Regions from separate parts of the Kitasatospora sp. NPDC094028 genome, predicted to be linked through region 1. Evidence: riboswitches for the same ligand, from Rfam matches in the RefSeq annotation. Region 1 holds a riboswitch; the other holds the start of a gene.

Region 1 (3,405 bases):
AAACGGTAGAAGCCGGGCACCGCCTGGAGCGGCACGGTCGCGCCCGAGGAGGGCAGGGCGAGCGCGATGAAGACGAACATCGACACCAGCTGCCCGATGCCGCCGAAGGCCGCGTTGATCGCCTGCACGCCGAGGCCCACGGCGAGGCTGGCGCAGTACGCGAAGAGCCAGAGCATCGCCGGGTGCGGGGCGTCCATGCCGAGGATGCCGACCGTGCAGAGCATCACCAGGCTCGTGGTGACCAGCATGATCCCGGCCGTCATGACCATCTTGAGCAGCAGGGTCTGGGTGCGGGTGATCGGGACGGTCGGGCGGCGGGTGTGCCAGGGGCCGATCTCGCTGTCGGCGTAGCCGAGCGCGCCGTCGACGCCGCTGTGGATGATGTTGCCGCCGATGAAGGCGGTCAGCACGGCCAGCAGCGTGTAGTAGAAGGCGCTCAGGCCGAGGCCGCTGTGACTGCCGATGGGGTGGCCGATCCGGGTGGTGACGGCGAACGGGTCGGCGAGCAGCAGCCGGGCGGTGGCGCCGGTGTCCGGGCCGGCGGCGGTGGCGGGCGCGGGCGGGAGGGTGGCGAGCAGTTCCTTGCCGGTGACGAGCGATGCCTGGTGGGCGGCGTTCTGGGCGATCTGGGAGGCGATCGAGGAGCCGAGGCTGCCGAGGCCGGGGTTGGTGAGGACGGCCAGGGTGGGCCGCTCGGTGGCCTGACCGGTCGCCAGTCTGGTGACGGCGGCGGTGAAGTCCTTGGGGACGACCAGGGCGGCGTAGACCTTGCCGGAGGCCAGCTGCTCGTCGAGTCCGGGGCCGTCGACCTGCTTCCAGTCGACGGTCTCGCCGGGGCTGCCGGCCAGCACGGCGCCGGTCAGCAGGGTGCCGACGCTCTGGGTGCGGCCGGGCGGCGGCGGGCCCTGGTCCTCGTTCACCAGGGCGATCGGGAGCCGGTGCAGGTGCCCGGTCGGGTTGACGATCCCGCCCATGTAGAGCAGCGAGAGGAGGGCGGCCAGCAGGCCGCACAGGACGGTCGGCAGGAGCCACAGTCTGGGCCGGCGGGCGAGCTGGAACGCCCGTGCCTGGCGGACGGGCCCCTGGGAGTCTGTGGTCGCCATGCCACCCCTCGGGTTCGGGCACGCCTGGGCGCCGTGCCGCTGCGGGTACGGCGGGAAGTCGTTCCGTGGCCGCCCGGCGGCCAAACCCCCGTCACCCGGGCGGGTGGCACACCTCACCGAAGGTAAAGGTTCTACCAAGTACGCAAGTATCGGGTCGCGGCGGGTCTATGCTTTTGGAGGTTTGAAGAAGGCACCTCGTTCGGTGAGGCTTCTTCACGGACACAGGCCACTGATCCGACGACGTCGAGAGACGCCCAGGGTTAGGACAGATCTTCCCGACCTAAGGGTTGATCCGAAGTGGCTTCCCCAGCAGGGGGATTACGCCGTGGAGTGCCAAAGCTCTGACGAGTTGGGGTGAATCGGCGCGCCTCCGGTCACGGATCGCGCGCGCCGGTGAACTCCTTGCCGCGTCGATGACACGCACCACGGGGTGCGTCGGCCGGGAGGAGGCGAGAGACATGGATTGCAGTAGTCCGGGCCACAGTAGCCCCTACCCCCGCTTGTCCTCGTACACCTCCGGCACGCGGTAACACATCCCCCTGCGCGTCTTCCTGACGGCACATCACCTCAGCACGCGGCTTCGCCGTGCCCGCGCCCGTCCGCCCGGGTCGGCACCGCCGCGCGCCGATGCGCCGCGCCCGCTCGCAGGGGGAATTGCTGCCGCGCGTCCCCGACCACCCCACCTGCCAGGGGTACGGGAGGAACGTCATGACCACCAACGCCACACTCAACTCCAAGGTTCCGCAGCCGCGTTCGGCTGTACTGGACGACGCCCACGTCGGTGACATCAAGGGTGCGCTCGGCACCATCAGGCTCGATGACGACGCACCACGCCAGGGGCTGTCGGCAAGACTCAAGACCCTGCTCGCGATCGTCGGCCCCGGCCTGATCGTGATGGTCGGCGACAACGACGCCGGCGCGTTCTCCACCTACGGCAACGCCGGGCAGAACTACGGCACCCAGCTGCTGTGGACGCTGGCCCTGCTGATCCCGGTGCTCTACGTCAACCAGGAGATGGTGCTGCGCCTGGGCGCCGTCACCGGCGTCGGCCACGCCCGCCTGATCCTGGAGCGCTTCGGCAAGTTCTGGGGCGCGTTCAGCGTCATCGACCTGTTCCTGCTGAACGCACTGACGCTGGTCACCGAGTTCATCGGCGTGACACAGGCGGCCACGTACCTGGGCCTGCCGAAGGAGGCCTCCGTCGTGCTGGCCGCCGCGGTCATCATCGCCTCGGCGTTCACCGGCTCCTTCCAGCGCTTCGAGCGCGTCGCCGTCACGCTGTGCGTCGGCTCGCTGCTGCTGGTGCCGATCTACTTCATGGTCCACCCGAAGACCTCGCAGATGGCCCACGACTTCGTGGTGCCGACCATGCCGGGCGGCTCGGGCGAGCTCGCGACCGTCATGCTGCTGATCGTCTCGATCGTCGGGACCACCGTCGCCCCGTGGCAGCTGTTCTTCCAGCAGTCGTACGTCATCGACAAGCGGATCACCCCGCGCTTCATGAAGTACGAGAAGGCCGACCTGTGGATCGGCATCGCGATCGTCATCATCGGCGCCGCCGCCATGATGGGCTTCGTCGCCGCGACCTTCGACGGCACCGACGGCTTCGGCAACTTCACCGACCCGGCCGGCATCGCCAAGGGCCTGGAGGACAAGGTCGGCCACGTGGCGGGCGTGCTGTTCGCCATCGCACTGCTGGACGCCTCGATCATCGGCGCCTTCGCGGTCTCGCTCTCCACCGCCTACGCCATCGGCGACGTCTTCGGCATCAAGCACTCGCTGCACCGTGGGGTCAAGGGCGCCAAGGGCTTCTACGGCATCTACGCCGGCGTGGTCGTGGTGGCCGCCGCGATAGCCCTGACGTCCACCGACTACGCCCAGGGCCTGATGACGCAGTTCGTCCAGGTGCTCGCCGGTGTGCTGCTGCCCTCCGCCACCGTCTTCCTCCTGCTGCTGTGCAACGACAAGGCCGTGCTCGGCCCCTGGCGCAACGGCCCGAAGACCAACGCCTTCACCGCCGTCGTGGTCGGCGTCCTGGTCATGCTCTCGCTGATCCTGACCGCCGCCGTGGTCTGGCCGGACATCAGCTCGAACGCACTGCTGTGGATCATGGCCTCCTGCGGTGTCGCGGGCGTGCTGGTCGCCGGGTACTTCTTCACCTTCGGCCGCAAGGGCACCAAGGAGGACCCTCCCCCAGCCTCCGGCCGGGGGTGCCCCCATGACCGCACCGACCGGGCGAACTGGCGGATGCCCCCGCTGGAGACGCTGGAGAAGCCGGTCATGTCCACCGCCCGCAAGATCG
Region 2 (3,405 bases), on a different contig from region 1:
GGTGGTGGTGCCGCCGACCGCGAGGCCGGCGTGGTCCAGGAAGGCCCGGGTGGCGGCCAGTTCGTGCGCGGCGGCCGGCGCCCGGCCCTCGACCAGGTCCAGTCGGCCGCGCCAGACCGGGTCGCCGAGGTCGGCCTCGGTGGTGAGGGTGCGGACCAGTCCTTCGGGGGAGGTCGCGCCGGTCTCCGGTCCGGGCCGGGCCGGGGTGAGCACGCTGCCGGGCGGCAGCAGGGAGCTGACCAGGGCGGCCGGGTCGGTGGAGGCGGCCTTGATCTGCTCGGCGGTCGGCTGCTCGTCGGGCTTGGACGGGGTGACGAAGGCGCCGTCCTCGGCGAGCGGGGCCTGCTCGACGGCCCGGCCGGGGGCGAGGCCGGTGACCAGCGCGTCCGCGCCGCCCACCACCCGCTCGACCCGTTCGGCGGGGGTGAGTTCGCCGCTGCGGTGGACGAGGTCGGCGCCGGTGACGCCGAGGACGGGCAGGGCGATCATGGCGACGATCAGGGCGCTGCGGCCCTTGGCGCGCAGGGCGTCGCGGCGGGCGATGCGCAGCGGGACCCGCCAGGCTCCGAGCTTCACCAGGCCACCTCGCCGGTCGGCGCCGAGGCGTTGAACGGGCCGTCGGCCGGGCCGACGCCGGGGCCACCGGCCGGGAAGGCGGCGGAGCGCTGCCCGCGGCTCTCCGCGGCGACCGCGCCGTCCCGCAGGTGGACCACCCGGTCCGCCCAGGCGGCGTGCGCGGCCTCGTGGGTGACCATCATCGCGGCCGCGCCGGCGTCGCAGCTGGCGCGCAGCACGGCGAGCACGGCCTCGCCGGTGGCGGAGTCGAGCGCGCCGGTCGGCTCGTCGGCGAGCACCAGCCGGCGCTCGCCGATCAGGGCGCGGGCGATGGCGACGCGCTGCTGCTGGCCGCCGGACATGTCGTCGGGGAAGCGGTCGGCGAGCTCGCCGATGCCGAGTTCCTCCAGCGCGGCCAGCGCCTCGCGGCGGGCCCGGCGGCCGGGGACGCCGTCGAGTTCGCGCGGCAGGGCGATGTTCTCGGCGGCGGTGAGCGCCGGGATCAGGTTGTAGTCCTGGAAGACGTACCCGATGGAGCGTCGCCGCAGGTCGGCGAGCCGGCGCCGGCTGAGCCCGCCGAGCGTGACGCCCTCGACCAGCACCTCGCCCCCGGTGGGCGTGTCCAGGCCGCCGGCCAGGGTCAGCAGGGTGGACTTGCCGGAGCCGGAGGGCCCCATGACGGCGACGAACTCGCCGGGCCGGACGGTCAGTTCGACGCCGCGCAGGGCGTGGACCCGGGCTTCGCCGCGGCCGTGCACCCGGGTGACGCCGGCCAGGTGCAGGACGGGGCGGGGCCCGGTCGGATCGGTGTAGGACACACTTCCCCCTCGTGAGCTGTTCAGCTGCATATGTCGGTGAACTATATATGCAGCGCGCGAGTGCATCCAGCGGCCCCGGTTTGGTCAAGGTTCTACAAAGGTGTCGAGGATCGGCCGAAAACGTCGGTCGGACCGGCTATGGCGGCGCTATTCTGTTCGAGGTTTGAAAAGGCACCTCGTTCGGTGAGGCGTCTTCACGGACACAGGCCACTGACCCGACGACGTCGAGAGACGCCCAGGTTCAGGACAGGTCTTCCCGAGTTAAGGGTTGACCCCAAGTGGCTTCCGGTCGACAGGCTGGACACGCCGTGGAGTGCCAAAGCTCTGACGAGTTGGGGTGTACCGGTCCCGATCGGGCCGGTGTGCTCCTTGCCGTGTCGCGATGCGGCGCACAGCGTGTGCGCCCCCGACCGGGAGGAGGCGAGAGACGTGGACTGCAATAGTCCGGGCCACAGTAGCCCCTACCCCCGCATGCTCTCGATCACCTCCGGCACGCGGTAACGACCTTCCCTGCGCGTTCATCCGGTGCTTCGTCCTGCGCTCATCCATGCCTGGACGCAAGCCACTTGACGCATCGTCATGCCCGTACGGCCGCCGCCGCTCAGCGTCGTCGTGCGGAGCCGATGCCGTGCGCCCGCAGGGAGGATCGCTGCTGCGTGCCCCCTTCGCCCCCACCGGGGCAGGGAGGCCCGCCATGACCAACGTGATGCTGGACCCGAAGGCTCCCGCCGTCGCCACCGTTCCCGCCGCCCGCTGCGCCGTCCTCGACGACGCCCACGTCGGCGACATCAAGGGCGCGCTCGGCACCATCCGACTCGACGACACCACCCCGCGCCACGGGCTGTCCGCCCGGCTCAAGACGCTGCTCGCGATCATCGGCCCCGGCCTGATCGTGATGGTCGGCGACAACGACGCCGGCGCCTTCTCGACCTACGGCCAGGCCGGCCAGAACTACGGCACCCGGCTGCTGTGGACGCTGCTGATGCTGATCCCCGTCCTGTACGTGAACCAGGAGATGGTGCTGCGCCTGGGCGCCGTCACCGGCGTCGGCCACGCCCGCCTGATCCTGGACCGGTTCGGCAAGTTCTGGGGCGCGTTCAGCGTCATCGACCTGTTCCTGCTCAACGCGCTGACCCTGGTCACCGAGTTCATCGGCGTCACCCTCGCGGCCGGCTACCTGGGCCTGCCCAAGATCGCGGCGGTGGTGCTGGCGGCCGCGATCATCATCGCCTCGGCCTTCACCGGCTCCTTCCAGCGCTTCGAGCGGGTGGCCATCACGCTGTGCGTCGGCTCGCTGCTGCTGGTGCCGATCTACTTCATGGTCCACCCGAAGACCTCGCAGATGGCCCACGACTTCGTGGTGCCGAGCATGCCCGGCGGCGCCGGCCAGCTGGCCGCCGTCATGATGGTCATCATCTCGATCGTCGGCACCACCGTCGCCCCCTGGCAGCTGTTCTTCCAGCAGTCGTACGTCATCGACAAGCGGATCACCCCGCGTTTCATGAAGTACGAGAAGGTCGACCTGTGGATCGGTATCGCCGTGGTCGTCGTCGGCGCCGCCGCGATGATGGGTCTCACCGCCGCGGCCTTCGCGGGCACCGACGGCTTCGGCCAGTTCTCGGACGCCGCGGCGATCGCCCAGGGCCTGGAGGACAAGGCCGGCCGCCTGGTGGGCGTGCTGTTCGCGATCGCGCTGCTGGACGCCTCGATCATCGGCGCCTTCGCCGTGTCGCTGTCCACCGCCTACGCGATCGGCGACGTCTTCGGGATCAAGCACTCGCTGCACCGCGGGGTCAAGGGCGCCAAGGGCTTCTACGCGGTCTACGCCGGCCTGGTCGTGCTGGCCGCGGGGATCACCCTGCTGTCCAACGACTACATGCAGGGCCTGATGACGCAGTTCGTCCAGGTGCTGGCCGGTGTGCTGCTGCCCTCCGCGACGGTCTTCCTGCTGCTGCTCTGCAACGACAAGGCCGTGCTCGGCCCGTGGGTCAACGGCCCCAGGACCAACGCCTTCACCTCCGCGGTCGTCGGT

The links. Region 1 has a riboswitch for magnesium ahead of ACPC54_RS07210 (NRAMP family divalent metal transporter). Riboswitches for the same ligand answer to the same signal wherever they lie in the genome.
Region 2: another riboswitch for magnesium. It lies ahead of ACPC54_RS08335 (NRAMP family divalent metal transporter); the one in region 1 lies ahead of ACPC54_RS07210 (NRAMP family divalent metal transporter).

The regions. Positions count from the first base shown of each region.
Region 1 covers NZ_JBMVFA010000003.1:341,424-344,828, forward strand. The annotation lists gene ACPC54_RS07205 (YhgE/Pip domain-containing protein) at 1-1,103, opposite strand, end outside; M-box (ykoK) riboswitch at 1,291-1,464, shown strand; gene ACPC54_RS07210 (NRAMP family divalent metal transporter) at 1,812-3,405, shown strand, end outside.
Region 2 covers NZ_JBMVFA010000004.1:65,720-69,124, forward strand. The annotation lists gene ACPC54_RS08325 (FtsX-like permease family protein) at 1-576, opposite strand, end outside; gene ACPC54_RS08330 (ABC transporter ATP-binding protein) at 573-1,373, opposite strand; M-box (ykoK) riboswitch at 1,542-1,717, shown strand; gene ACPC54_RS08335 (NRAMP family divalent metal transporter) at 2,080-3,405, shown strand, end outside.